Regions from separate parts of the Phyllobacterium sp. NPDC097923 genome, predicted to be linked through region 2. Evidence: predicted binding sites of a transcription regulator. Region 2 holds the regulator's gene; the other holds the start of a gene.
What was found. Region 2 encodes HrcA, which represses chaperone genes, less so after heat shock. Its sites were predicted from a motif close to GTTAGCACTCNCNNNNNGNGAGTGCTAAC; they were not measured.
Positions count from the first base shown of each region.

Region 1: a site for HrcA is predicted at 2,034-2,062, ahead of groES (co-chaperone GroES). Genes of this name have one in related genera too.

Region 1 is NZ_JBIWBL010000001.1:610,297-624,857, forward strand. Features, by position in the region: gene groL (chaperonin GroEL) at 1-1,612, opposite strand, end outside; gene groES (co-chaperone GroES) at 1,678-1,974, opposite strand; gene ACIQWS_RS03120 (helix-turn-helix domain-containing protein) at 2,213-2,587, opposite strand; gene ACIQWS_RS03125 (zinc-binding alcohol dehydrogenase family protein) at 2,688-3,701, shown strand; gene ACIQWS_RS03130 (MFS transporter) at 3,746-4,990, opposite strand; gene ACIQWS_RS03135 (ArsR/SmtB family transcription factor) at 5,087-5,383, opposite strand; gene ACIQWS_RS03140 (cation diffusion facilitator family transporter) at 5,389-6,384, opposite strand; gene ACIQWS_RS03145 (glutathione S-transferase family protein) at 6,519-7,223, opposite strand; gene ACIQWS_RS03150 (helix-turn-helix domain-containing protein) at 7,358-7,693, shown strand; gene ACIQWS_RS03155 (TIGR01459 family HAD-type hydrolase) at 7,921-8,769, shown strand; gene ACIQWS_RS03160 (bifunctional riboflavin kinase/FAD synthetase) at 8,782-9,762, shown strand; gene ACIQWS_RS03165 (MipA/OmpV family protein) at 9,867-10,715, shown strand; gene ileS (isoleucine--tRNA ligase) at 10,998-13,916, shown strand; gene ACIQWS_RS03175 (hypothetical protein) at 14,108-14,561, shown strand, end outside.
Region 2 is NZ_JBIWBL010000002.1:72,039-86,599, reverse strand. Features, by position in the region: gene ACIQWS_RS12745 (sensor histidine kinase KdpD) at 1-36, opposite strand, end outside; gene ACIQWS_RS12740 (Dabb family protein) at 273-566, shown strand; gene cueR (Cu(I)-responsive transcriptional regulator) at 563-958, opposite strand; gene ACIQWS_RS12730 (heavy metal translocating P-type ATPase) at 966-3,476, opposite strand; gene hisC (histidinol-phosphate transaminase) at 3,690-4,760, shown strand; gene ACIQWS_RS12720 (methylated-DNA--[protein]-cysteine S-methyltransferase) at 4,813-5,718, opposite strand; gene ACIQWS_RS12715 (DUF2244 domain-containing protein) at 5,850-6,344, opposite strand; gene nth (endonuclease III) at 6,379-7,146, shown strand; gene ACIQWS_RS12705 (sulfate transporter family protein) at 7,143-7,859, opposite strand; gene ACIQWS_RS12700 (adenosine kinase) at 8,025-9,017, shown strand; gene ACIQWS_RS12695 (trimeric intracellular cation channel family protein) at 9,009-9,662, opposite strand; gene grpE (nucleotide exchange factor GrpE) at 9,782-10,495, opposite strand; gene hrcA (heat-inducible transcriptional repressor HrcA) at 10,622-11,692, opposite strand; gene rph (ribonuclease PH) at 11,830-12,546, shown strand; gene ACIQWS_RS12675 (VOC family protein) at 12,559-12,966, shown strand; gene rdgB (RdgB/HAM1 family non-canonical purine NTP pyrophosphatase) at 12,963-13,607, shown strand; gene hemW (radical SAM family heme chaperone HemW) at 13,607-14,561, shown strand, end outside.

The DNA of each region.
Region 1 (14,561 bases), on a different contig from region 2:
CGCCTGGCATCTGGGGAGCGCCGCCATTGTCCTTCTTCGGAGCTTCGGCGATCATGGCTTCTGTCGTAACAAGAAGACCGGCAACCGATGCTGCATCCTGCAGAGCCGTACGAACAACCTTGACCGGGTCGACGATGCCCATGACGATCAGATCGCCATATTCACCATTGGCCGCATTGTAGCCGTAGGTTTCCTTCTTGCTCTCAAGGATCTTGCCGACAACGATGGAAGCTTCGTCACCTGCGTTCGTTGCGATCTGGCGAGCCGGAGCCTGCAGCGCACGACGAACGATGTTGATGCCAGCGTCCTGATCGGAGTTTGCACCCTTGAGTGTCAGGTTTGCCGAAGCGCGGAGCAGGGCAACGCCACCGCCAGGAACGATGCCTTCTTCAACAGCAGCACGTGTTGCGTTGAGAGCGTCGTCGACGCGGTCCTTCTTTTCCTTCACTTCAACTTCCGTTGCACCGCCAACGCGGATAACGGCAACACCGCCAGCGAGCTTGGCAAGACGTTCCTGCAGCTTCTCACGGTCGTAGTCCGAAGTGGTTTCGTCGATCTGCTGCTTGATCTGGCCGACGCGGGCGTTGATTTCGCCCTTCTTGCCATGACCGTCAACGATCGTGGTGTTTTCCTTGGTGATCGACACCTTCTTGGCGCGGCCGAGCATGTCGAGCGTAACGCTTTCGAGCTTGATGCCGAGATCTTCGGAAATAACCTGACCACCGGTGAGGATCGCGATGTCTTCCAGCATGGCCTTGCGGCGATCGCCGAAGCCAGGAGCCTTGACGGCAGCAATCTTCAGGCCGCCGCGCAGCTTGTTGACGACGAGCGTTGCAAGAGCTTCGCCTTCGACGTCTTCGGAGATGATGACGAGCGGCTTGGAAGTCTGGACGACAGCTTCGAGAACCGGCAGGAGAGCCTGGAGGTTCGAGAGCTTCTTTTCGTGCAGAAGGATGTAGGCGTCTTCGAGGTCAGCAACCATCTTTTCAGGGTTGGTGACGAAGTATGGGCTGAGGTAGCCGCGGTCGAACTGCATGCCTTCAACGACTTCGAGTTCGGTGTCAGCGGTCTTGGCTTCTTCGACGGTGATAACACCCTCGTTGCCGACCTTCTGCATTGCCTTGGCAATCATTTCACCGATTTCAGTCTCGCCATTGGCAGAGATCGTGCCAACCTGCGCGACTTCTTCCGAAGTCTTGATCTTCTTGGCGCTCTTGCCGAGCTGCTTGACGACTTCTGCAACAGCAAGATCGATGCCGCGCTTCAGGTCCATCGGGTTCATGCCGGCAGCAACAGCCTTGCCGCCTTCCTGAACGATTGCCTGGGCCAGAACAGTCGCAGTCGTGGTGCCGTCACCGGCAATGTCGTTCGTCTTCGAAGCGACTTCACGGACCATCTGTGCGCCCATGTTTTCGAACTTGTCTTCAAGTTCGATTTCCTTGGCAACGGTTACGCCGTCCTTGGTGATGCGCGGAGCGCCGAAGGACTTGTCGATAACGACGTTGCGGCCTTTCGGGCCGAGCGTTACCTTGACAGCGTCCGCAAGGATATTGACACCGCGCAGCATGCGCTCACGCGCGTCGCGGCCGAATTTTACTTCTTTGGCAGCCATTTTATCTCTCCTGGGATTGAACCCGGTTTGATCCAAATTCGTTGATTAAAGGGAAAACCGGCTGATTAGCCGAGGATGCCCAGAATGTCGGATTCTTTCATGATCAGCAGATCTTCGCCGCCGATCTTGACTTCCGTGCCCGACCACTTGCCGAACAGGACATGATCGCCTGCCTTGACATCGAGCGGGATGAGCTTGCCGGCTTCGTCACGAGCGCCGGTACCGACGGAGACGATTTCGCCTTCCTGTGGCTTTTCCTTGGCAGTATCCGGAATGATGATGCCGCCTGCAGTCTTTGCTTCGGATTCGATACGGCGTACGACGACGCGATCGTGAAGCGGGCGGAACTTGGTCTTGGCCATGGTTAGAACCCTTGATGTTGGTGTCAAAACGGTGAAGCGAACGAGTGATCGTCCGCGTTATTAGCACTCACAAGTGACGAGTGCTAACTGGGCTCGGAAATAGTGGGCAGCCATGGAAGAGTCAAGGGAGAGGTTTGCCGAATTTCGGCGAAAGACTGAAAAGCAATGCACGCTGGCGCGTCTTCAGTCATGCAAAATCATCCCATGCAATTGTGAACCAATGATGACGCGTCTGCGTTTATGCGGCCTGCGACCGCACCGTTGCAGCCTTTGCCGCTTCGGAGCGCAGATGGGTATCTCCCCAGACCTTGAGGGCCGATATGATCGGCTCCAGACTGCGGCCGTGCTCCGTCAGGGAGTATTCCACCTTGGGTGGTACCTGTGCATAGACCTTGCGTGTGATGAAGCCGTCGGCCTCCAGCTCGCGCAACTGGTTGGTCAGCATGCGCTGGGTAACGCTGTTCAGGTGACGGCGGATTTCGTTGAAGCGCAGCGTACCGGACATCAGGTGAAAAAGGATCATGCCCTTCCATTTGCCGCCGATGAGATTGAGCGTTCCTTCCACCGGACAACCCGGTGCACAATCAAAATTCGTATGGCGGATGCGCGGCATCACGGTATCCTTTATGACACTATATGCAATTTATGTGCATTCTTGCACTGTTCGAACATAGCGCGCATTTGAACAGCGTCAACTTATCTGGAGAATGCTTATGCGCGCCATCGTCTATTATGAACCGCAGCCGATCACTGCGGAAACCTCACTCGTCGATATCAATCTGCCCAAGCCCGAAGCGCAGGGGCGCGACCTTTTGGTCGAAGTGAAAGCCATATCGGTCAATCCCGTCGATACGAAAATCCGCGCCGGTGCAAAGCCGGAAGCGGGCCAGCCAAGAGTTCTCGGCTGGGATGCGGCCGGTATCGTTACTGCGGTGGGGCCGGATGTCCGGCACTTCAAGGTTGGCGACGAGGTGTTCTATGCGGGAGCGGTGGATCGCCCTGGAACCAATGCCGAATATCATCTTGTGGATGAGCGCATCGTTGGCACGAAGCCGAAGTCCCTCGATTTCAGCGCCGCCGCCGCCCTGCCGCTGACGTCGATCACCGCATGGGAAATGCTGTTTCACCGGCTCCACATCGACATACCGGTGGTTGGCGCAGCCAACGCCATTCTGATTATCGGCGGTGCCGGTGGGGTCGGTTCGATTGCCGTGCAGCTTGCGCGCAAACTGACCAACCTGACGGTGATCGCCACGGCCTCGCGCCCGGAAACCCGCCAATGGGTGGAGGAGCTGGGCGCACACCATGTCATCGATCATTCAAAGCCGCTCGCCGCGCAGGTGGAAGCGCTCGGTCTGGGCACCCCCGCCTTTGTCTTTGCGACGACAAACTCCGATACGCATCGCACGGAGATTGCGGCACTGATTGCACCGCAGGGCCGGTTCGGCCTGATCGATGATCCGAAAAGCTACGATATCATGCCGTTCAAATGGAAAAGTGTTTCCATCCACTGGGAGGTGATGTTCACCCGCTCGCGTTATGACACTGTCGATATCGAGGAGCAGCACAAGCTGCTCAACCGGGTGGCGGAACTCGTGGATGCCGGCACGCTGCGCACCACCCTTGCCGACGATCTCGGCACGATTTCAGCCGCCAATCTGAAGAAAGCCCATGCGCTTATTGAAAGCGGCCGTGCCCGCGGCAAGATTGTCCTGACCGGCTTTTAAACAACTGCAGCGGGCAGGGCGTCCATGCTCTGCCCGCTATCGCGTTATCGCGCAAACCGCAGCCAGCCGATGATGGTCACCGCAAGATAGGTGCCGCCGCAGATGAGGAGGAGATCGACGGGGCTGACGCGGCTGCTCATCATCGGGGCAACCAGCATGCCGACGAGCATGCCGACATGGGAGGTCACGATATAGATGCGTGTGGCCGGTGCGATATCGGCTGACGGCAGCAGGGTCTGGCGCAGGGTTGCAAAGGCGACGTCCTTGAAGGGGCCACCGAAACCCGACACTCCCGAAGCAATGACAAAGCCGACGAGACGCCAGTGCACAGGTATCGGTGCGGCGGCGGCCAAAGCCATCAGCAGGATGCCTGTGCCGGTTGTACATACGCCGAGATAGATCATCCGCGCCGGATGTTCCGGCATGGGACGATTGCCGACAACGAGATTGGCGATGAGATTGCTCACTCCGAATGCCGCGATCACCAGACCGTAGAGCCCGAAACCAGTTGTCAGCGACGCATCGAACTGGCTGGAAATGATCAGGGGAACGGCGAGGAAGAAGGCCACATACCATGCGCCGCCAATGAAGGCATTGCTGTCGAGCAGGAAGCCGAGCAGCGGTTGCCTGTGCATGGCGCGATAGCCGTAGGACAGGCTGGCGAGCGGGTGTTTTTTCTGCTGGCTCACGGGCGGCGCGACCGGTGTCGAAGACAAAGGCAATGCCATGATCGCTGCCGCTGAAAGCAGGAAGCTCAGGGCATTGGCGGTGAAGAAATGAATGGGGGCTATGATCGCGCCAGCCAATGCAATCAGTCCGGGGCCAAGCAATCGCGCCAGCCTGTTCGTCGCATCGAGCAACGCATTGGTGCCGGCCAGCAGGCTCGGCTCATTGGCGATCAGCTGCGGCAGAATGGTCTGCAGCGCCGGCAGGAACAGGGCTTCCCCGGTGGCAAGAACCGCGACGGCCAAGGCAAGCACCCAGGCGTCCGGTTGTCCTTCGATCATCCAGAAGAGAACCACGAGCACCAGCACGGCGCAGCGGCAAAGGTCGGCGCCGATCATCGTGCGGCGGCGGTCCCAGCGATCCGACATGGCGCCACCCAGGAACAGGACGGCAAGGATGATCGCCGATTTGACCGCAGCGATGTAACCGGCGGCCGGGCCGAATATATCAACGGCAATCCAGCTCAGCGCGACCGTATAGAGCTGGTCGCCGATGGCCGACAAGGCAAGGCCAGACCAGAGCAAACCGATGGAGCGCCGGCGGAGCAGTGTGATGAATTGCATGGGGCGAAAACAGGCTTGTGGTGGATCAATGCCACAAGGTTATTGCAAAATCTTTGCAGTGAATATGACAACCTTGACGGTTTATGTCAGGAGCCTTCAGCCGTCCTCGCGCACGTGGTGGGCCATATCCATCAGCATGCCGCTGACGTGTTGGTCGGAAAGCGCATAGAAGATTTGCCGGGCACGCCGGTCGCCGCGCACCAGGCGGGCGCTGCGCAACAGACGCAAGTGATGGCTGACCAGCGATTGCGACAGGTGCAGGCTTTCCGCGATATCGCCGACGGATCGCGGCGCATCGAGGCAATAGAACAGAATGCGCAGGCGGGTCGGATCGCCGAGGAGTTTGAAGGTTTCAGCCAGGCTTGCGGTATCGGATTCCGTTGGCATCGTCATGGCCGTCAATGCTTGTGTCCCGCGTGGCTGTGATCATGGCCGGCGTGATTGCCGTCCGTCTCGTGATCTCCCGAGGCGGAGGCGGGCTGTAGCCCGATTTCGCCTTCGTCATGCGGCATATCCGGCCAATCGATGGCGATGGTGGCATGCTGGATGTCGAAGCGTTTGGCGAGCTCCGTCTCGACGGTCTTCACAAGATGGCGCGGGTCGGTTCCGTCCTTTGGCTGGACATGCAGCGTGGCAAGCGCCTTGCCTGACGTGATCAGCCAGACATGCACGTGCCTGACGGCAGCAAGCCCTGCAACTGCTCCCATGAGATAGGTCTGGATTTCCTCCGGTTTGGCATTTTCAGGCGCACCTTCCAACAGGATGTGCAGCGCGTTGCGCAGCAGGGCCCAGGCGCTGCGCAGGATCAGCACGGAAACCAGGATGGAGAGAATCGGATCGATGGGCGTCCAGCCGGTAAAATAGATGACGATGGCTGCGCTGATGGCGCCGACTGAGCCGAGAAGGTCGCCCATGACGTGCAGGACGGCGCCCTTGATGTTCACATGTTCCTTGTCGCCACGGGTCAGGATCCAGAACACCAGTATGTTGATGAGCAGCCCGACGACGGCCACGAGGAACATGGGCCCCGCCAGAATTTCACCGGGTGAGCGGAAGCGGTTGATCGCTTCGATGGCGATCCAGACGACAATGGCAAAGAGCGCGATGGCATTGATGAGGCCGGCAATAACCTCGAAGCGCAGATAGCCATAGGTGCGGCTTTGATCCGCCGCGCGCTGGCCAAAGCGGAACGCGGCATAGGACAGGGCAAGCGCACCGGCATCGGTCAGCATGTGTCCCGCATCGGCAATCAGCGCCAGCGAACCGGACATGACGCCGCCGATCACCTCGATGATCATGTAGGAGAACGTGATGACGAAGGCGATCAGCACCTTGCGCTGATTGTCATTGGTTATTTTGGGGCCATGGTCGTGCCCTGCGTGCGACTGCGACATTGTTCCGGCTCGTCCCGTTGATGACATACGACATATAAATACATGTTCATATATTGTATGTCAATTGCAGCGAGTCCGAACGGTGGTTTGTTCGATCCGCCGGAAGGCCTCCCGGCGGATCGCCATCGGTGCGATCAGGCGGCCAGCCGCGTTCCAGCCTCATCCAATGTGATGTGGCCGAGAAACTGGCCGCTGGTGACAGCCGGGGTTTCGTCCTCGATGGCGTGGGCAAAAATCACGGCCTTGTCGGCTTCCAGCTTCTGCAGATAGGCATGAAGGTCGGGATACTCCGTTTTGAGGTCGAAGAGACCGAGATCCTCGCCCCAGCGGGCGATGCCGATCATGTAGGCGTCGGCAATCGTCCTGTTGGCGCCGACAAGCCAATCCCGCCCCTGCAGATGGGATTGCAGATAGGCGTAGCCGGAGGCGGCTTTCTCCCGCGCCAGGTCGCGCAGTATTTTGATCGCCGGATCGCCCTCTTTCAGCTTGTAGGCGGTCCAGGCCGACGAAAAGGCCGAGTGAAAGCTAGTGTGCAGATAGGCCAGCATCTGGTTAAGCCTGTCATGCGCCTCGGTGCCCTGAGCAAACCCCAGTTGCTTCCCGAGATCGCGTGCGGCGATGTTGTGGAGAATGGCAAAGCTTTCGCGCAGGCTGCTGCCGTTTTCCAGAAGCAGCGTCGGTGTCTGGTGCATGCTGTTGACACGGCCGTAGATAGCGCTCTTCGACTTGGCCAGCATGTCGACGCGGGCAAGGCGATAGGGTTGGCCGAGCCATTCCAGCGCGACGATTGAACCGAACGAGCAGCCATGCGGCACGCCATAAAACAATACGGGTTCCATTTTCATTTCCTCATTTTTTGAATGTCATACCGCGGTGAAAATGAAGATGGCGATATCGGTCACTATTGTAAAGAAGGCACAAAAATGTCATGTTGGTACAAATTTTATACCAACAATCAGATGGAATGGTCGTCATGAAAGATCTGGTTTCCAAATGCCCCGTCGAAAATGCCATGCTGGTGCTGGGCGGGCGCTGGCGCATCCTGCTCATCTACTATCTGCTGGAGGGAACGAAGCGTTTCAGCGAACTGCGCCGTGACATGCCGAAAATTTCGCAGCGCATGCTCACCCTTGACCTGCGCGCACTCGAAGAGGCCGGCTACGTGACCCGCACGATCATTCCGCAGGTTCCGGTGCGTGTCGAATACAGCCTGACGGAGGAGGGGTGGCGCCTCAAGACGCTGGTCGATGTGCTCGGTGAATGCGGTGACCGGCTGGCCAGCCGCGGCTACGTCAAGGCTGCAGCGTGATTACCAGGGGTGCGTGGTTCGACAAGCTCACCATGAGGGAAGTTTGTGGGCTGCAATCAAACCACCTCCCTCATGGTGAGCTTGTCGAACCACGCACGATTGTTCTGCCACATTCCAGATGAGCTGAAGAGCCAGAAGCGACAATCACAGGTGACACGATTGCCGCTATCGGCTAAGCGATGCCATCTTATTCGCTCCGGCAATCTGAAAGGATCGGCATGACCGACATGGTACATTTGCAGCGTCTCGATGCGCTCAGAGACCGTTATGATGTTCTCCTGTGTGATGTCTGGGGTGTTCTGCACAATGGTATTGATTCCTTCGCGGCCGCATCCAATGCGTTGCAGCAGGCGCGGGAAGCCGGGCAGACGGTGATCCTGATCACCAATGCGCCGCGGCCATTTGCCGGTGTGGCCCAGCAGATCAAGATGCTCGGTGTACCCGACGCCGCCTATGACCGCATCGTCACATCGGGCGATGTCACGCGCGACCTGATCCGCAACGCGCCGCGCCGCGTGTTTCATCTGGGGCCGGAACGCGATGAAACCTTGTATGAAGGGCTTGATGTCGAGCTCACCGAAGAGCGTGAAGCGGATGTCGTGGTCTGCACCGGCTTTTTCGATGATGATGCCGAAGGTCCGGACGACTATGCCGACATGCTCACGCGCTTTCGCTCGCGCAACCTGCCGTTCATCTGCGCCAATCCCGACATCGTCGTCGAGCGCGGCGACCGGCTGATCTGGTGTGCAGGTGCCCTCGCGCGCGATTATGGCCAGTTGGGCGGGCGCACGCTCATTGCCGGAAAGCCGCATCGCCCCATTTACGAAGCGGCCATTGCCGCGGCGGAGGCCGTGCGCGGCGGGCCTGTCGACCTTGCGCGCGTGCTCGCCATTGGTGACGGCATGCTGACGGATGTGAAGGGCGCCGATCTCTTCGGAATCGATGTGCTCTATATATCCGGCGGCATTCACGCCGGCGATTATGTGAGAGGCGGCATATTTGATCTGGAAAAGCTGCTCGGCTTTCTCAAGAAGCATGGCAGCAATCCAGTTGCCACCATGCCGGCTCTCGCCTGAGGTACACGCACCATGCCGATTCTACGCCTGACCGACCCTTCGCATCTGCCGCAGCATCTGAAGGGCGCCGTGGTGGCGATCGGTAATTTTGACGGTGTGCATCGCGGCCATCAGGCTGTTCTGGGGCGGGCGCTTGATGCCGCCCACACCGCCGGAAAGCCTTCGCTGGTTCTCACCTTCGAGCCGCATCCGCGCAGCGTCTTCATGCCGGATCAGCCGGTCGACCGGCTGACGCCCGCAGCGGAAAAAGCCTCCATCCTGGAAGCGCTCGGTTTCGATGCGGTGGTGGAATGCCATTTCACCCGGGACTTCTCACAGCTTACGGCCGATGTGTTCGTGGACGAGATTCTCGTTGCCGGTCTTGGAGCGAGCCGCATCGTGGCGGGGTTTGACTTCCACTTCGGCAAGGGACGCCAGGGCGGTCCGGCCTTTCTCATGGATGCCGGGGAAAAGCGCGGCTTTCAGGTCACGCTCGTCGATGCGTTCCGCGACGAGGGCGGGCAGGCCATTTCATCCAGCCGCATCCGCGAACTTCTGGGTGCGGGCGACATTGTCGAAGCGTCGGGCCTCCTGGGGTACCGCCACCGGATTCGCGCGGAAGTGGTGCATGGCAAGCAGCTTGGCCGCACGATCGGCTTTCCCACGGCCAATATGGTGCTGCCACCCGAGACGCATCTGCAGGAAGGCATTTATGCCGTGCGTTTTCGCCGTGCGGACGGCACGCTCCACGACGGTGTGGCCAGCTTTGGCCGCAGGCCGACCGTGGATACCGATGGCGCGCCGCTGCTCGAAACCTATGTCTTCGATTTCACCGGCAATCTCTACGACGAAATCTGTGCGGTTTCGTTCTTCGGCTATTTGCGCGGCGAGGAAAAGTTCGACGGGCTTGAGCCGATGATGCAGCAGATCAGGCGCGACGAGGAAGAAGCGCGTGCTCTGTTGCAGGGGGTGAAACCGTTATCCGCTCTGGACGACACGATTAATTTTCGATGAAACGGTAAATTGTTTACCATAAGAATAAATCCAATTTTATCTATCCTTCGCTAGCGTCATTCTCAAATCTGCCGCCCTCCCAGGCGAAATTTTGGAGTGATTTCATGCATGTTCGTCTCGTCGCCGCTCTTTCGGGCGCCCTTATACTTGCCGGTGCCGTCCCGGGCTCTGCCGATGATTATTATTACGAAGGCCAGCAGAACCAGACGGCGGCTGCGCCTCGCCAGCATTGGTGGTCGGGTGACTGGTACCTGACTCTCGGTGCCAAAGGCTTCATCGCCCCGCGCTATGAAGGCGCCAAAGACTATCTTCTGCGGGCCGCGCCGGTTATCTCGCTGGGCCGTGCCGGAGCCGCCGCCCGTTTCAGCTCCCTCAATGACAATGCGTCGATCGGCTTGATCGATACAGGCGTGTTCCGCACCGGTATCACCGGCAAGCTGATCACCGGCCGCGACAGCGGCGACGCGAATCTCAAGGGCGTGCATGATGTCGATTGGGGTGTCGAAGTGGGCGGCTTCGCCGAATTCTATCCGACGGACAATATTCGCGGCCGTGTCGAGGTGCGTCGCGGTATCGGTTCGCATGACGGCGTCGTTGCCGACTTTGCCGTCGATGCCTTCAAGGACCTGACGCCGACTGTGCGCGTTTCGGCCGGGCCGCGCGCCACCGTAGCGTCGCGGGATTACTTCAAGCAGTATTACGGGGTGAACCCGACGGAAGCGGCTGCATCCGGCCTGTCGACCTACCGTCCCGATGGCGGCGGTCTGAAATCGCTTGGTCTCGGCGGTCAGATCACCTGGAAGGCGACGGACAAGATCGAAACCAGTGCCTATGCGGAGTATAGCCGCCTGATGGGACCGGCGGCCGATTCCAGCATCGTCAAGGAGCGCGGGTCGGCCAATCAGGCGACCTTCGGCCTGCAGGCAACCTACCGTTTCGACTTCGCGCTTTGATCGATATATCGGGCTGACGCGAAGTTTATTGCGTCAGCCCCTTTATTCTGGAAGCAGTGATTGCTAAAAGCGCGCTCATGAAAACTGTTTCCTGGACCCTTGCACAGTCCATACCGCTTCAGACACCACGAATTACTGGCCCGGCCTTCCGGTTTGCCTGAAGCCTAGGCTTGCGGGTGCGGAAGGTCCGGGTTTTCCGGATGCGCCATCGCGCTCTTTTTTGATTTTCGTCACATCTTTGCCTGCTGCGATCACGCGCGGGCCTGTTCACAAGCTGGAAAAATGACCGACACCGCCAACCCACTCGACTATTCGAAAACACTTTATCTGCCGCAGACCGATTTTCCGATGCGCGCCGGCCTGCCCGCCAAGGAGCCGGAATTCGTCAAGCGCTGGGGTGAGATGAATCTCTACAGGAAATTGCGCGAAGACGGGAAGGGGCGCCCGCTCTACGTGCTGCATGACGGTCCTCCCTATGCCAATGGCAATATCCATATCGGCCATGCGCTGAACAAGATCCTTAAGGACGTCATCACCCGCTCGTTCCAGATGCGCGGTTTCGATTCCAATTATGTTCCCGGCTGGGATTGCCACGGCCTGCCGATCGAATGGAAGATCGAGGAACAGTACCGCGCCAAGGGCAAGGACAAGGACGACGTGCCGATCAACGAATTCCGCAAGGAGTGCCGTGAGTTCGCCGCCAATTGGATCAAGATCCAGTCCGCCGAATTCAAGCGCCTCGGCATCGAGGGCGATTTCGACAATCCCTACACGACGATGGCTTTCCATGCGGAAAGCCGCATCGCCGGGGAATTGCTGAAATTCGCCATGTCGGGCCAGCTCTATCGCGGTTCGAAGCCGGTGATGTGGTCGGTGGTCGAGCGCACGGCGCTGGCGGAAGCCGAGGTCGAGTATCAGGACTATGAAAGCGACACCATCTGGGTGAAATTCCCGGTCGCAGATGGCGCGGGCGATCTTGGCGCGGCGCATGTGGTGATCTGGACCACGACACCATGGACCATCCCGGGAAACCGTGCGGTCAGCTATTCCCCGCGTATTGCCTATGGGCTTTACGAGGTCGAAACCGCAGAAAATGATTTTGGACCCCGACCGGGCGAAAGGCTGATCTTCGCCGATGCGCTTGCGGAGGAATCCGCGGCCAAGGCCAAGCTGACCTTCAAGCGGATCAAGACCGTTTCGGCCGACGAGTTTGCCGCCATGACCCTGGCGCATCCTTTCAAGGGGCTGGGCGGCGGTTATGAATTTGTGGTTCCGCTGGTTGCCGGTGATCACGTCACCGACGATGCCGGTACCGGTTTCGTGCACACTGCTCCAAGCCACGGCCGCGAGGACTTTGACGCCTGGACTGCTGCTGCGCGTGAACTCGAGGCGAAGGGTATTTCTCCGGCTATCCCGTTCACCGTTGATGATGCCGGTTTCTATACCAAGGACGCTCCGGGTTTTGGGCCGGACCGCGACGGCGGCGCCGCGCGCGTCATCGACGACAACGGCAAGAAGGGCGATGCCAACAAGGCCGTCATCGAGGAGCTTATCGCGCGCAGTGCGCTGTTTGCCCGCGGCCGGCTGAAGCACTCGTATCCGCATTCATGGCGTTCGAAGAAGCCGGTGATCTTCCGCAACACGCCGCAATGGTTTGTCTATATGGACAAGGATCTGGGCGATCTGACCACATTGCGTTCGCGCGCCCTGGCGGCGATCGACGAGACCCGTTTCGTACCCGCCGGCGGCCAGAACCGGCTGCGTGCCATGATCGAAGACCGTCCCGACTGGGTCCTGTCGCGTCAGCGCGCCTGGGGTGTGCCGATCTGCGTGTTTGCCGATGAGAATGGCAACGTGCTCAAGGACGATGCGGTCAATGCCCGCATTCTCGAAGCATTCGAGCAGGAAGGCGCCGATGCCTGGTTTGCCGAAGGCGCGCGCGAGCGTTTTCTTGGCGAAAAGGCAAACGAGCCGTGGGTGCAGGTGCGCGACATTCTCGATGTCTGGTTTGACTCCGGCTCGACCCATGTCTTCACGCTGGAAGATCGTCCTGACCTGAAATGGCCTGCCGATGTCTATCTGGAAGGCTCCGACCAGCATCGCGGCTGGTTCCACTCGTCGCTGCTGGAAAGCTGCGGTACCCGTGGACGTGCGCCCTACAACACCCTCGTCACCCATGGTTTCACCATGGATGAGGAGGGGCGCAAAATGTCGAAGTCGCTCGGCAATACGGTCACGCCGCAGGATGTGATCAAGGATTCCGGCGCCGATATCCTGCGCCTGTGGGTCATGACCACGGATTATTGGGAAGACCAGCGTCTGGGCAAGAACATCATCCAGACGAACATCGATTCCTATCGCAAGCTGCGCAACACCATCCGTTGGATGCTTGGCACCCTGGCCCACGATGCCGGGGATGAAATCGCCTATGCTGATATGCCGGAACTTGAAAAGCTGATGCTGCACCGTCTCGCCGAGCTCGATGAGGTGGTCCGCTCGAGCTATGATGCCTTCGAATTCAAGCGCATCACGCGTTCCCTCATCGATTTCATGAACGTCGAATTGTCGGCGTTCTACTTCGATATCCGCAAGGATGCGCTGTATTGCGATGCGCCGTCCAGCATCAAGCGCCGTGCGTCCCTGCAGGTTGTACGTCACCTGTTCGACCGTCTGGTAACCTGGCTTGCGCCCATGCTGCCGTTCACCACGGAGGAAGCCTGGCTCGACCAGTATCCCGCCGCCGTCTCGGTTCATCTCGAGCAGTTCCGCGCGACGCCGTCCGAATGGAAGAACGAAGCTCTCGCCGAGAAGTGGCGCAAGGTGCGCGATGTCCGGCGGGCCGTCACAGGCGCGCTGGAGCTGGAGCGGGCGGACAAGCGCATCGGTTCGTCGCTTGAGGCTGCGCCGGTGGTCTTTGTCACCGATCCGGAATTGTTCGCTGCCGTTTCTGATCTCGATATGGCTGAAATCTGCATCACCAGCGCCATCACGATCAGGAACGAAGCAGCTCCGGCCGGGGCCTTCATTGCCGAGGACGTGAAGGGCGTGGCGGTCGTTCCGGAGCGCGCATCGGGTACAAAATGTGCCCGTTCATGGCGTTATACCCATGATGTCGGATCTGATCCGGCCTATCCGGATGTGTCGGCCCGCGATGCGGCGGCACTGCATGAACTGGCAAAACTCGGCAAACTCGCCATTTAAGTGTATAAATGCGGATCATTCTCTGGATGATCCGCATTTTGCTTAACAATAGGTTGCTTCGGCTTGCTTATTGGGACAGGCCTCATGTAAAAGGCTTGCCATTGAGTTGCCTGATTTAACAGGCAGGGCATTGATCAAGCATATTGACTCGGCGGAGTCGGCAATATGAGCTTGAGGCGAAAGTGGCGAGTATGGATTTGAACGGACGTATTACGGTTCTTGGTGCAATGCTGGCGTCCTTGACGCTGGCCGGGTGCATGTCGTCACCAACCTATGGCACCAACAAGACATCTGGCAGCCAGTTGCTGGACGACGTTTCCAATATCGCTTCGTTCAGTCCCAAGAAAAAAGACCCGATAACCTATAATCCGCGCCCGGATCTCGTTCGCCCTGTCGCTGGCAAGCCAGGCCAATTGCCGGCGCCACAGGAAAATGCCGTCGCCGCGAACGCTGCGAAGTGGCCGGAATCACCGGAACAGCGGCGCAAGCGTTTGCGTGATGACGCTACGGCCAATCAGAACAATCCCAACTATGTGCCGCAAATCGAAAATGACACGCCGCCCGCAACAAGGGCTGTCGATAATGGCGAGCACGGCGTCTACAACGACAGAAACCCGCCGCCCTCTGGCGTGAGCACGGCAAGCA
Region 2 (14,561 bases):
AGGATCGGGTCGTGTCTGTTGACCGTGGTCGGCCATATACGCCTCAGTTTGCTTTTTCAGGTCGCTTGCGCCGGTTGAGCGCCAGAACCTTTACCCCACCCTTGGTGGAAATGCCAAGGGCAGGATGCCGCGTGTTCGCAGCGACCAGGGCAGACTGTGTGCCGGACCGGCAAAATGCCGGTCATGGAGGCCGCCTGCGACAGCACACCTATTGACGTCGAAGGCGGGTGCTTTAAAAGTCCGCGCCAGTTCGATCAAGCAGGAACAAGACCGTGATCCGCCATATTGTATTCTTCAGCGCCCGCAATCCGGATGATGTCGACACGATCCATACGCGTCTCAAGCGGCTTGGAGAAATTCCGCACTCCCTCGTGTTCGAGGTCATGAAGAACACCAAGACCGATCCGATCTCGGGTGAAATCGATATTGTCGTTTATGGCGAGTTCGCCAGCGCCGAGGCGCTGGCCGCCTACAAGGCGCACCCGATCTACAGTGAAACCACAGCGGTGGTTCGCCCCTTGCGCGAATTGCGCATTTCGGCCGATGTGGTCTCTACTCTGGCTTAAGCGTCAGCCGTACCGGAAATACTTTCCAGAATCGGGCAGTCCGGCCGCTGGTCGCCATGGCAATGGGCGACCAGGTGCTGCAACGTGTGCTGCAGTTCGCGCAGTTCGGTGATCTTGCGCTCGATTTCCTTCAGTTTCGTCCGGGCGATGCTTTTGACATCGGAGCTCGCACGCTCCTTGTCTTCGTAGAGCGCCAGGAGCTGGCGGCATTCCTCCACTGAAAATCCAAGCCCGCGCGAGCGTTGCAGGAAGCGCAGCTTGTGCACATCCGACATCGAATAATCCCGATAGCCGTTGTCGGACCGGTCGGGCTTCAACAGCCCGATATCCTCGTAATAGCGGATGGTCTTGGCCGGGAGGCCCGATTTTTCCGATGCATGGCCGATATTCATGGGAACCTCACAGTTTCAGTGTCCGCAGCCGCAATGCATTGGCAATGACCGATACGGAGGAAAGGCTCATTGCCGCTGCCGCCAGCATGGGCGAAAGCATGGCGCCGAAGACGGGATAGAGCACGCCCGCCGCAACCGGCACGCCCAGCACATTATAGACAAAAGCGAAGAACAGGTTCTGCTTGATGTTGCGGATGGTTGCATCAGCAAGATGACGGGCACGGACAATGCCGTTGAGGTCGCCCTTCACCAGAGTAATGCCCGCGCTTTCCATCGCGACATCGGCACCCGTGCCCATGGCAATGCCGACATCGGCCGCGGCAAGCGCCGGGGCATCGTTGACGCCGTCACCGGCCATGGCGATCTTTGCGCCCTTGGCCCGGAGCTCATCGACCAGCCGCTTCTTGCTCTCGGGCATCATGTCGGCGCGCACTTCATCGATGCCGAGCCGGGCGGCGACCGCCTGGGCGGTGATCTTGTTGTCGCCGGTCGCCATGATGATGGTGAGGCCGGCCTTGTGCAGCAGGCGGATTGCCTCGGCCGTCGTGGCCTTGATCGGGTCGGCGACCGCGATGATGCCGGCGGCCTTGCCGTCGACGGCCATGAACAGGACACTCTTGCCGCCAGTCCGCAGTGCATCGGCCTTCTCGCTCAGGGCGGATATGTCGGCACCAACGTCCTGCATCATGGCTTTGTTGCCGAGCGCAACGGACTGCCCGCCGATGCCGCCGGAAACGCCCTTGCCGGTGACCGCTTCGAACGTTTCGGCCTTGAGCAGGGTGAGAGTGCGGGCTTTCGCACCTTCGACAATGGCTTCGGCAAGCGGGTGCTCGGAACCTTTTTCGAGGCTGGCGGCAAGAATCAGCAACTGGTCGTCGGTCAGCACACCAGCAGTCACGATATCGGTGAGTTTCGGCTTGCCCTCGGTGAGAGTGCCCGTCTTGTCCACGATCAGAGTATCGACACCGGCAAAACGTTCCAGCGCTTCCGCATCCTTGATCAGCACACCCGCTTGCGCGCCGCGCCCTGTTGCCGTCATGATCGACATGGGCGTTGCGAGACCAAGCGCACAGGGACAGGCGATAATCAGCACCGAAACGGCGGCGACAAGGCCGTAGATCATGCCGGGTTCCGGTCCGAACCAGGCCCAGGCGATGAACGCGACGATGGCGACGAGAACCACCGCGGGCACGAAATAGCTGGCGACGCGGTCCGCCAGACCCTGAATCGGCGCGCGCGAGCGTTGGGCCGTCGCGACCATGCCGACAATCTGCGACAGCACCGTATCGGCGCCCACTTTTTCCGCCTTGATCAGCAGCGTGCCGTTGCGGTTGAGCGTACCGCCGGTCACCGCATCATTCTCGGTCTTTTCAACCGGCAGCGGTTCGCCAGTCAGCATGGATTCGTCGATCGACGAGCGGCCTTCCAGCACGATGCCATCCACCGGCACGCTGTCACCCGGACGGACCCGCAGCCGATCACCGGCCACGACCTCGTCCAGCGGGATATCGTTTTCCGTCCCGTCCGCTGCCACGCGGCGCGCGGTTTTGGGTGCAAGGTCAAGCAGGGCGCGAATGGCGGATCCGGTACGTTCGCGCGCCTTCAGCTCCAGAATCTGTCCGAGGAAGACAAGCGTGACGATAACGGCCGCCGCCTCGAAATAAACCGGCACGCTGCCGCCATGCATGCGGAAGGCATGCGGGAAAATGTCGGGGACGAGTGTTGCCACGACACTGAAGGCATAGGCCGCACCGACGCCGATGGCGATGAGCGTCCACATGTTCGGGCTGCGGTTGACGAGGGATGCCCAGGCGCGTTCGAAGAAGGGGATGGCCGCCCAGAGGACAACCGGGGTGGCGAGGACCAGTTCCAGCCAGATCGCACGGCTTTCCCCGATCCAGTCGCGGAAAGGCAGGCCAAGCATGGGCCCCATGGTGATGAAGAGCAGCGGTATGGAACAGAGCGCGCTGATCCAGAACCGGCGGGTGAAATCCACAAGCTCAGGGTTCGGGCCCTCATCCCCGGTGGGAATGCCCATGGGTTCGAGCGCCATGCCGCACAGCGGGCATGACCCCGGGCCGTCCTTGACGATTTCCGGATGCATCGGACAGGTATATTGGGTTCCCGCCGGCATCGGCTTGGGTGCCGGCCTGTCGCCGAGATAATCCTGCGGCGCCTTTTCGAATTTCGCCATGCAGCTGGCCGAGCAGAAATAATATTTCTCATTGTCGTGCCGCAGGAAGTGTTTTGCCGTTGCCCGGTCGACGGTCATGCCGCAGACCGGATCGATCGCCGTCAGGTAGGGCTCCGGGTCGGCCGTGAATTTCTTGTGGCAGCCCGCCGAGCAGAAGTGAAACACCCGGCCCGCATGCTCCGCCGTCGGCTTGCCGGCCGTAGGGTCAACCAGCATGCCGCAGACCGGATCGCGCACGACCTCAGCCTGCGCCGCGTGCGTACTGCAACAGCTGTGGCCATGGGTGCTATGAGCGTGATCGTGGTCGTGATGGTCATGTTTCATGATGGAACTTTCGACATGTACGGGAAGATAGTGATGCAAAGGTAATTCTTCCAGTAACTGGAAGGTCAAGGCCTGCCCGAAAGTTTCTTCAATGCAGCGCAATGGCTGGGATTTCGATTGTTGCAAAAGCCTGTTTTTGCCATGGTACGGGAATCGACACGCACTGTTCGCTTGAATCGCGATCACCCGGCCAACGCAGTACTGGACATTTAGATGAGCCGTTTTTGGAGTTCTCTCGTGCACACATTGACCCCGTATGTCGCGGGAGAGCAACCGGTGCTACCCGATCTGATCAAGTTGAACACCAACGAAAACCCATATGGTCCGTCACCGCGCGCATTGGCGGCCATAGCAGCCGAGACGACGGAAGCGTTGCGGCTTTATCCCGATCCAACGGCGTACAGGCTGAGAGAAGCCATCGCCAAAAGCCATGGGCTTGACGCCAATCACGTTTTTGTCGGCAACGGATCTGACGAAGTGCTGGCGCACGTGTTCCAGGCATTGCTGAAACACGACAAGCCCTTGCTGTTTCCCGATGTCACCTACAGTTTCTTTCCGACCTATTGCCGTCTCTATGCAATAGACTTTCGGGCTGTTCCGCTCGATGACACGATGGCGGTCCGCATTGCCGACTACCGGCAGGCATGCGGCGCAATCATCCTGCCCAATCCGAATGCCCCCACCGGCACGGCCTTGCCCCTGGCGGAAATCGAGGTATTGCTTGCCGATCACCCCAATCAGGTCGTGGTGATCGATGAAGCCTATGTGGACTTTGGTGCACAGAGTGCAATCCCCCTGGTCGCACGCTTCCCCAATCTGCTCGTGACACAGACCTTTTCAAAGTCGCGCGGGCTGGCCGGCCTGCGCGTTGGCTTTGCCGTCGGGCAGCCTGCGCTGATTGAAGCGCTGCAACGGGTGAAGGACAGCTTCAACTCCTATCCCCTCGACCGTCTCGCCATCGCGGGAGCAGTTGCCGCTTGGGAAGATAGGAAATGGTTCGAGGACAAGCGCGACCGCGTCATCGCCACAAGGGAAAGTCTGTCCGCTGCCTTGCGCGCGCTGCAGTTTGAGGTTCTTCCCTCGGCGGCCAATTTTCTGTTTGCACGCCATGCCGTGCTGCCCGGCGCGCAGGTCGCTGCTGAGCTTAGAAACAGGGCCATTCTGGTCAGGCATTTCCCGAAACCGCGCATAGACGACTATCTGCGCATCAGCATCGGTACGGACGAAGAGTGCGAGACGCTTCTGTCCGGCTTGGCCGATGTGATCGCATCGTTGAAAGGATAAAAGCCCGGCATTGCTGCCGGGCCTTGATGGGTGTCTCGGGAAGATGCGGCGATCAGCCGGAACGGGCCATGTCGAGTTGCGTGCCGTCGCCCATCTGCCCGGCTTCCCAGCCGAGAATGGCGCGCTTGCGGGTCAGACCCCAGTGATAGCCTGTGAGGGCGCCGGATTTGCCGACGGCGCGATGGCAGGGAACCACGAAGGAAATCGGGTTGGCGCCCACCGCAGCACCGACAGCGCGGGAGGCTTTGGGCGAGCCGATTTCCTGGGCGATGTCCGAATAGGCGCAGGCCTTGCCCATCGGCACCTTCAACAGGGCTTCCCAGACACGCAGCTGGAAGTCCGTGCCGATCATCACCACTTTCAGCGGCCGGTCCGAACGCCATTCAGCCGGGTTGAACACCCGTGCCGCATAGGGCGACGTGGCGCCAAGGTCTTCGACATAGGTGGCATTGGGCCAGCGGGATGTCATGTCTTCCATGGTTTCGCGTTCATGCCCCTGATCGGCAAAGGCAAGACCCGCCAGCCCGCGATCCGTCACCATCACCAGGGCACGCCCGAAGGGCGAGATATGGAAGCCGTAACGGATGACGAGGCCCGCGCCGCGGGTCTTGTAGTCGCCCGGCGACATGCCTTCATGGGTGACGAACAGGTCGTGCAGGCGGCTTGGCCCGGACAGGCCGGTTTCCAGGGCCGTCTCCAGCAGCGGCATGCCCTCGTCGAGCAGGCGGCGGGCGTGGTCGATGGTCACGGCCTGCAGAAAGCCCTTGGGCGACAGGCCTGCCCAGCGGGTGAAAAGCTTCTGCAGGGCCGTGGGTGAAAGCCCTGCCTCCTTGGCCAGGACCTCGAGCGATGGCTGGTCGCGATAATCCTCACTGATCCGCTCGATGATATGGCTGACAATGGCGTAGTCATTGCCCGAAGGCGTAATATCGTTCTGAAGAATGGCATGCGGTTTCATGGTCGTTACCTCATTCCGGCATGATCCGATGCGTTGCGTCGCAAAGACAGATCAGGCTTTCAATTCATGTTGAGTGTCATATGACCATGCAGGGGCCTGATCTGCCACCCGATTCTTGCGTGATATGAAAACTACCGGCCCTTGGCCGCGGCCAGGGCCCGGGTGAATGCCATGGCAAAGCTTTCCCGGTCATCGGGATTGAGAAACGAGCCGATCGTCACCGCCTTGCCCTGTCCCTCCACGCGCATGGAGGTGATGCCGATTTCCGCGTGCCGCGCGACATTGAACCGGGTCCAGAACGGGTTGAATTCGTGCAAGTTGGTCCGGCCTGACGGCGCCACCTGCCTGATCTGCAGCGCGATCCTTGAAACGCTGACCTCCTCATGCGCTTTTGCTGCGGTGTAGTTCATCCGGAAGGCAAGATAGATCAGGAGGACATCAAGGCCGAAAAAGCCGAACACCGGCCATGCTCCCAGCGACAGGAAGAACAGACCGGTCAGAAAACTGCTCCCGCCGATCGCGGCCATGACAATGAGAAAGCCTTTGCGGCCAAGCGACCGGTGCGGCACCAGAAGGGCACGGAAAATTTCCTCCTCATTGTGCGCAGCAGCGTCAATTGGGTTCATTGTTTGGCTCATGACGCTTGAGTATAGAAGGGTCATGGAAAATCCCAAGAGCAAATTTGATCAGATTGACGTGAGTGACATCGCCGAAAAGCCGGTGAAGCGGCCGCGCCTTGTCGCCGGTACGCGCTATACCGCCGCTGAAATCCACGAGATTTTTCGCCGGTTCTCGATCCAGCGGCCGGAACCCAAGGGCGAGCTCGAGCATGTCAATGCTTTTACCCTTTTGGTCGCGGTTGCGCTTTCGGCCCAAGCGACGGATGTCGGCGTCAACAAGGCAACCCGCGCTCTATTCAAGGTTGCCGATACGCCAGAAAAGATGCGGGATCTCGGCGAGGCAGCTGTCGGCGAATACATCCGAACCATCGGCCTCTGGCGCAATAAGGCCAAAAACGTCATTGCCCTGTCGGAAGCCCTGATCCGCGACTATGGCAGCGAGGTGCCGGATGATCGCAACGAGCTGGTCAAGCTTCCCGGTGTCGGCCGCAAGACCGCCAATGTGGTGCTCAGCATGGCGTTCGGGCAAGCGACGATGGCTGTCGACACGCATATATTCCGGATCGGCAACCGGCTGGGTCTCGCGCCGGGCAAGACACCGGATCAGGTGGAAGCCAAATTGATGAAGATCATTCCGGCGGAATATCTCTATCACGCCCATCACTGGCTGATCCTGCACGGCCGCTATGTCTGCAAGGCCCGCAAGCCCGAATGCACGGCCTGCGTCATTGCCGATATCTGCAAGGCGGCGGAAAAGACATCGGAACTGCCGGCGCCGCTGGTGCCGTTGCCCCCACAGGTTTTCTAGCGCAGCCCTGCGGGTGGTTCCGATTGAGCCACAGCCTTGTGCAGATGCACCATCATGGCGGCCGCAAACAGCGGGGTCAAAAGGTTGAGGATCGGAATGGCCATGAAGGCCGCAATGACGAGACCGGCCAGGAAAACCGTCGTTGCATGTTTCGACCGCAGCGCCTTGGCTTCCATTTCCGGGCGGAACCGCATGGCGGCGAATTCGAAGAATTCCCGACCGAGCAGATAACCGTTGACCACGAAGAACGCGATGATGTTGACGCCGGGAATGAGAAGCATCAGCAGTGCGATGATATTGCCGAGGATAACGACGCCGAGGAATCTCAGCGAAAGCACGAAGGAGCGCAGCACCGGGAGCGGGCGGCCCTTCGGATCGAGCGGGTAATCCGACTTTTCCACAACTTCAGCCACATCGTCGAGAAACAATCCGGCGACGATGGCCGAAACCGGCGCGATCAGCAGTGCCAGCCCCAGCGCCAGGGCGATACTGGCGAATACACCGGCGATAAAGCCAAGCCACCCGGCCCAGGATGGCAGGTCCGGCATCCATTGATCGAAAAAGGGCAATGCCAGCAAGGCAAAGAGTTCCCGCAGCCCGAACCAGGCACCGATCAGCAGAAGCACGGTCATTCCGAGAGACTTCCACAGGACAGAACGGAATTCCGGCCGGAACAGGTGACTTGCTGCGGCCTGGGCGCTGTCAAAAATCATGGTACCGTTCTTCCTTTCCGGTCTTTCCAATGTTTGGGACATAAGGAGCGCGTCCGGTGCAGACAAGGCGCCCCGCGCATTAGGGGTAGTCAAGGCCCGCTGTTCCGGCTAGGACTTGGCGAACCAGAGGCCAAGAACTGCAATTGAATCAATCCTGGAGTTTTCATGTCGAGTTATGACGTGCTTTGCATCGGCAATGCCATTGTCGATATCATCGCCCGCACGGATGACGATTTTATCGTCAAGAACGGTATCATCAAGAATGCGATGAACCTGATCGATGCCGACCGTGCGGAATTTCTGTATGAGCGCATGGGACCGGCCATCGAAGCTTCTGGCGGAAGTGCTGGCAATACGGCGGCTGGCGTTGCCAGCCTTGGCGGCCGCGCCGCCTATTTCGGCAAGGTTGCCGACGATCCGCTCGGCCACATCTTTACCCATGATATCCGCGCGCAGGGCGTTGCCTTCGATACGCGCGTGTTGAAAGCGCCGCCGCCCACGGCCCGCTCGATGATTTTCGTTACGCCCGATGGCGAGCGCTCCATGAACACCTATCTCGGGGCCTGCGTCGAGCTTGGACCGGAAGACGTGGAAAGCTCCAAGGTATCGGAAGCCAAGGTCACCTATTTCGAAGGCTATCTCTGGGACCCGCCCCGGGCGAAGGAAGCCATCCGCCTGTCGGCGAAAATCGCGCATGAGCACAAGCGCGAAGTGTCGATGACGCTGTCGGATCCGTTCTGCGTGGATCGCTATCGCGAGGAATTCCTTGAGCTGATGCGTTCCGGCACCGTTGATATTGTTTTCGCCAACGAGGCGGAACTGAAGTCTCTGTACCAGACCGACGACTTTGAGAAGGGACTTGATGCCATCCGCAAGGATTGCAAGCTCGCCGCCATCACCCGCTCGGAAAAGGGCTCGGTGGTTGTCTCGAAGGACGAAACCGTTGCCGTTCCGGCGATCGAGATCGCCGAGCTTGTCGATACGACGGGTGCGGGTGATCTCTATGCGTCGGGCTTCCTGTTCGGCTATACCAATGGCCGCTCGTTGACCGATTGCGCGCGGCTCGGCTCGTTGACCGCCGGGCTCGTGATCCAGCAGATCGGCCCGCGTCCGGCGCAAAATCTGAAAGTGGCTGCCCAGCAGGCCGGTTTACTCTGATCGAACGATGCCGTCACGCTTGAGCTCTTCAGGCGTGCGGCCCACCTTGTGGTAGTTCGGCAGGGTCCAGCCGAAATAAAGCGCGCCGCCGCGAACCGCAAAGGCGGTCAGCGCGGCGAACAGGGCCGAAACCTCCGGCCCCGCCGAAAGCCCCCGCAGCAGCGTGTAGGCGACCGAGCCGGCAAGCGCCGCGGTGACGTAGATCTCGCGCCGCATCAGCACCGACGGTTCCGCGGAAACGATATCGCGCAGCACGCCGCCGAATGTTGCCGTCAAAATGCCTGTCACAACGGCAATGGTCGGGCTGAAACCGAGCGCCAGCGCCTTTGCAGCGCCCATGACGCTGTAGGCCGAAAGCCCCAGCGCATCGAGCCACAGCAGAAGCCGGTAGCGCGATTCCAGGAGATTGGCGGAGAAATAGACGATGATTGCCGCAGCAGCACAGACGAGGATATAGCCGGGCTCGCGGACCCAGAAGACGGGAACGCCGAGGATGAGGTCGCGCAGGGTGCCGCCGCCGATGCCCGTTACCGCAGCCAGAAAAACGAAAGCGATAATATCAAGCTGGCGGCGCGAGGCGGCGAGGCCGCCTGTCGCGGCGAAAACGAAAACGCCCGCATAATTGAATATCTGGATCGATGTCATCGGCTGTTCCCCTCCATATAAAAGGTAGAACATGGCCAATACGGAGCGTAAACAGCTAAATTGAAAAGGCCAGATCCCGTCGCCGGAATCTGGCCTTCGTCGTTGAGATGACGCTATCGTTATGCGTCTTTTTCCGCCTGCGGGTTGATCGGACCCGGCTCTGCCTGGCCTTCGCCGGCAGCCTGCTTCGGACCGCCCTTGGAAACGCCGACGAGTGCCGGGCGCAGCATGCGGTCGCCGATGACGAAACCGGCCTGCGCCACCTGCAGCACGGTGTTGTGCGGCACGTCGGCGTTGGGAATTTCGTACATGGCCTGATGGAAATTCGGGTCGAAACGCTGGCCCTGCGGTTCGATCTTCTTGACGCCGTGGCGTTCCAGCGCCGACATCATCGAGCGCTCGGTCATTTCCACGCCTTCGGCCAGTGCCTTGAAACCTGCATCGCCATTGGCGAGGGCATCGGCCGGAATGGCTTCGAGCGCGCGCTTCAGATTGTCGGAAACCGAAAGCATGTCGCGGGCGAAATTGGCGACCGAATAGGAACGCGCATCGTGAACGTCACGGGCGGTGCGCTTGCGCAGGTTTTCCATATCGGCGGCCAGACGCAGCAGCTGATCGCGCAGATCGCCGTTTTCGCCGCGCAATGCATCCAGTTCAACACTGTTGGCTGCTTCCGCCTGTTCTTCCTCTTCCTGCGCCATGGCATATTCCTCTGCCTTGCGCGATTTCAGAAAATCATCGGCGGCACGCTTCAGCGCATCACGGTCGCGCGGATTCTTCAGATCGCGCTGATCGAGATCGGGTGCGTCATGATGTTTCTTTTCTTCAGTCATCTATCCTGTCCGTTCATAAATCGAATGTGCGCTGGATATCGAGGTTTAGGCCATGAAAATCAAGTGCAAATGCCCGAAGCGGGGGAAGTTCGCGTGGCGGCACAGCGCCAGTGCAGTATCCGCGCTCTATCGCAACAGTCGTGAGACCAGCTGCGCCGTATAGTCCACCATCGGAACAATGCGCGCATAGTTCAGCCGGGTGGGGCCGATAACGCCGAGGGCGCCGATGACCCGCTGTTCCGAATCGCGATAGGGCGCGATGACCAGAGATGAGCCGGAAAGTGAAAACAGCTTGTTCTCGGAGCCGATGAAAATGCGCACGCCCGATCCGGCTTCCGCCAGATCGAGCAGTTGTATCGTGCCTTCCTTGGTCTCGAGATCATCGAACAGATGGCGCAGCCGGTCGAGATCCGCTTCGGCGTTGATGGAATCCAGAAGGTTCCCGCGTCCCCGCACGATGAGCCGCGGCGGTTGGCCGCCACCCGTGCCGCCCCAGACCGCAAGTCCCTGCTCGACCAGGTGTTGCGACAGGACATCGAGCGCCTGCTGGGTTTCGTCCTTCAAGCGGGCAATTTCCACGCGTGCTTCGGTGATGGTGCGGCCCTGAATATGCGCATTGAGGAAATTCGATGCTTCGATCAATTGCGATGGCGTCACGCCGGGCGGCAGGTCGATCACCCGGTTTTCAATGTCGCCGCTCTGGGTCACCAGCACCGCCAGCGCCTTGGTGGGTTCCAGCCGCACAAACTCGATGTGCTTGAGTGCGCCTTCCGCTTTGGTTGCAAGCACAAGTCCGGCGCCGCGCGACATGCCCGACAGGATCTGGCTGGCCTGCGTCAGCATGTTCTCGCTCGACTGGGCGTCGCCGCCCGCCCGCACCTGCGCCTCGATGGAATTGCGCTCGTCGGAGGAAAGGTCGCCCACCTCCATGAAGGCATCGACAAAGAACCGCAGGCCCAATTGTGTCGGCAGCCGTCCCGCCGACACGTGCGGCGCGTAAACAAGGCCGAGATGCTCGAGATCACTCATGACATTGCGGATGGTCGCCGGGGAAAGCGTCACGGGCAGGATGCGCGACAGGTTGCGCGATCCCACCGGTTCGCCGTCACCGAGATAGCTCTCGACGATGCGCCGGAAAATATCCCGTGACCGCTGGTCGAGGGATTGCAATGGTTCGGGAGTAACTGCCTTGTTCATTCTGTGTGACGCCCTTGTTCTCTGCCAGGGAATATAGGCGTTGTCGGTCCAATCATCAAAGCTTTTGCTTCATGGTTCCATTTAAGCGTCCGTTGCTCTAAAAGGCCGGACAACCATATTTTTCAAGAGGTCATTCCATGCGTCCTTCCAAACGAGCCCCAGACGAAATGCGCGCCATTTCCTTCGAGCGCGGCGTTTCCAAACATGCTGAAGGCTCGTGCCTGGTCAAGTTTGGCGATACACACGTCCTGTGCACCGCCAGCCTTGAGGAAAAGGTGCCGGGCTGGATGCGCAATACCGGCAAGGGCTGGGTAACGGCGGAATACGGCATGCTGCCGCGTTCGACCGGCGACCGCATGCGCCGCGAGGCTTCATCCGGCAAGCAGGGCGGCCGCACTTTGGAAATCCAGCGGCTGATCGCCCGTTCGCTGCGCGCCGTCGTGGACCTGCAGGCGCTGGGCGAAGTGCAGATCACCGTGGACTGCGATGTCATTCAGGCGGATGGCGGCACCCGGACGGCAGCCATCACCGGCGGCTGGGTCGCCTTGCACGAATGCCTGCGCTGGATGGAAACACGCCAGATGCTCAAGGTCGAAAAGGTGTTGAAGGACCATGTTGCGGCGATTTCCTGCGGCATCTCCGACGGCACGCCCGTGATTGATCTCGATTATGCCGAGGATTCAACGGCACAGACCGATGCCAACTTCGTCATGACCGGCAAAGGTGGTATCGTGGAAGTGCAGGGAACGGCGGAAGGCGAGCCATTCTCGCAGGACGAGCTGCTGGCCTTGATGGGGCTTGCCCGCAACGGCATCACCCGGCTGGTTTCGCTGCAGAAAATGGCGGTCTCGTAAGCGGAAAACACCATGCAGCCATCGGGTATTCTGGAAACAGCACTCTATGTGACCGATATCGACGTGGCTGCACGGTTCTATGCCGATATACTCGGACTGGACGTCATCCTGCGGGCGGGCAATGAATCCGTGTTCTTCCGTTGTGGGGCGGGTGTCCTGATCCTGTTCGACGCGGAAAAGCTGAGGGAAAGGCCCAAGGGCGGTCTTCCCATCCCGGCCCATGGTGCCAAGGGGCCGGGCCACGTCTGTTTTCGCGCAACACGGGATGAAATTTCCGGCTGGAAGTCCCATCTTGAGGCCAATGGCATTGCCATCGAAAGTGAATTTGACTGGCCCAATGGTGCCCGCTCCCTGTATTTCCGCGATCCGTCCGGAAACTCGATTGAATTTGCCGAACCGGCTTTATGGAACCTGACATGAGAACACTCGAAAAAGGCAAACTGCTCGTTGCCAGTCACAACAAGGGCAAGATCCAGGAAATGATCGATCTGCTCGGCCCCTTCGGTTTCGAAGTGGTGTCGGCGGGCGACCTCGGTCTGCCGGAACCGGATGAAACCGGCACCACATTCGAAGAAAACGCCTACATCAAGGCTTTCGCGGCGGCCAAGGCGACCGGCCTTGTCGCGCTGTCTGATGATTCCGGCCTTTGCGTCGATGCGCTGGATGGTGACCCCGGCGTTTACACCGCCAACTGGGCGGAGCTGCCGGATGGCAAGCGGGATTTCGCCCATGGGATGCAAAAGGTTGAAACCGCGCTGCAGGAACGGGGCATCACTGACGCTAGGGATCGCGGCGGACGTTTCGTTTCGGTAATCTGCCTCGCCTGGCCTGACGGTGAAGCCAACTATTATCGCGGCGAAGTGGAAGGCGAGATCGTCTGGCCGCCGCGCGGCACTGCCGGTTTCGGCTTCGACCCCGTGTTCAAGCCGCAGGGCTATGACGCAACATTCGGGGAGATGACCGCCGAGCAGAAACATGGCTGGAAGCCCGGCGAAGCCGACGCGCTGTCGCACCGTGCGCGGGCTTTCCAGCATTTTGCCCGCGATTGTCTGGGGGCCTGATGACCCCATTGTTGCGCGGCCAGGAGAACGAAGGGGGCTTTGGCGTTTACGTCCACTGGCCCTTCTGCATGGCCAAGTGCCCCTATTGTGATTTCAATTCGCATGTCCGTCACCAGCCGGTGGACCAGCCGAGGTTTACCGCGGCCTTCGCCCGTGAAATGGCGACCATGCGCGAGCGCACCGGTTCGCGCACGATTTCCAGTATCTTTCTCGGCGGCGGTACGCCGTCTTTGATGGAGCCGGAGACTGTCGGGTCGGTGCTCAATGAGATCGCCAGGAACTGGTCCGTGCCTGACAATATCGAGATCACGCTGGAAGCCAATCCGACCAGCGTCGAAGCCAACCGTTTTCGCGGCTACCGGGCGGCAGGTGTCAATCGCGTCTCGCTGGGTGTGCAGGCATTGAACGATCCTGACCTGCGGCGGCTCGGGCGCATGCACAATGTCGAGGAAGCCCTGGTGGCAATCGGTCTGGCGCGCGATATTTTTCCGCGCCTGTCCTTCGATCTGATCTATGCCCGGCCTGACCAGACCATCGAAGCATGGCGTGAAGAGCTCAACCGCGCCATCTCCTACGCCGCCGATCACCTGTCGCTCTATCAATTGACGATTGAGGAAGGCACGCCCTTCTACCAGTTGTGGAAAGCCGGCAAACTGATAACGCCCGATGGCGATCACGCGGCAGCGCTTTATGCGGAAACGCAGGATGTCACGACCCGGCGCGGTCTGCCGGCCTATGAGATTTCCAACCACGCGGCGCCCGGCGCCGAATCCCAGCATAATCTCGTCTACTGGCGGTATGGCGAGTATGTTGGCGTCGGACCCGGCGCCCACGGCCGCTTTATCGAGAACGGCAAGCGTGCGGTCACGATAACGGAACGTCACCCGGAAACCTGGGTCAGCAAGGTCGAGAGCGATGGCCATGGCGTTGTCGAGGAAGAGTTGCTGAGCGGGG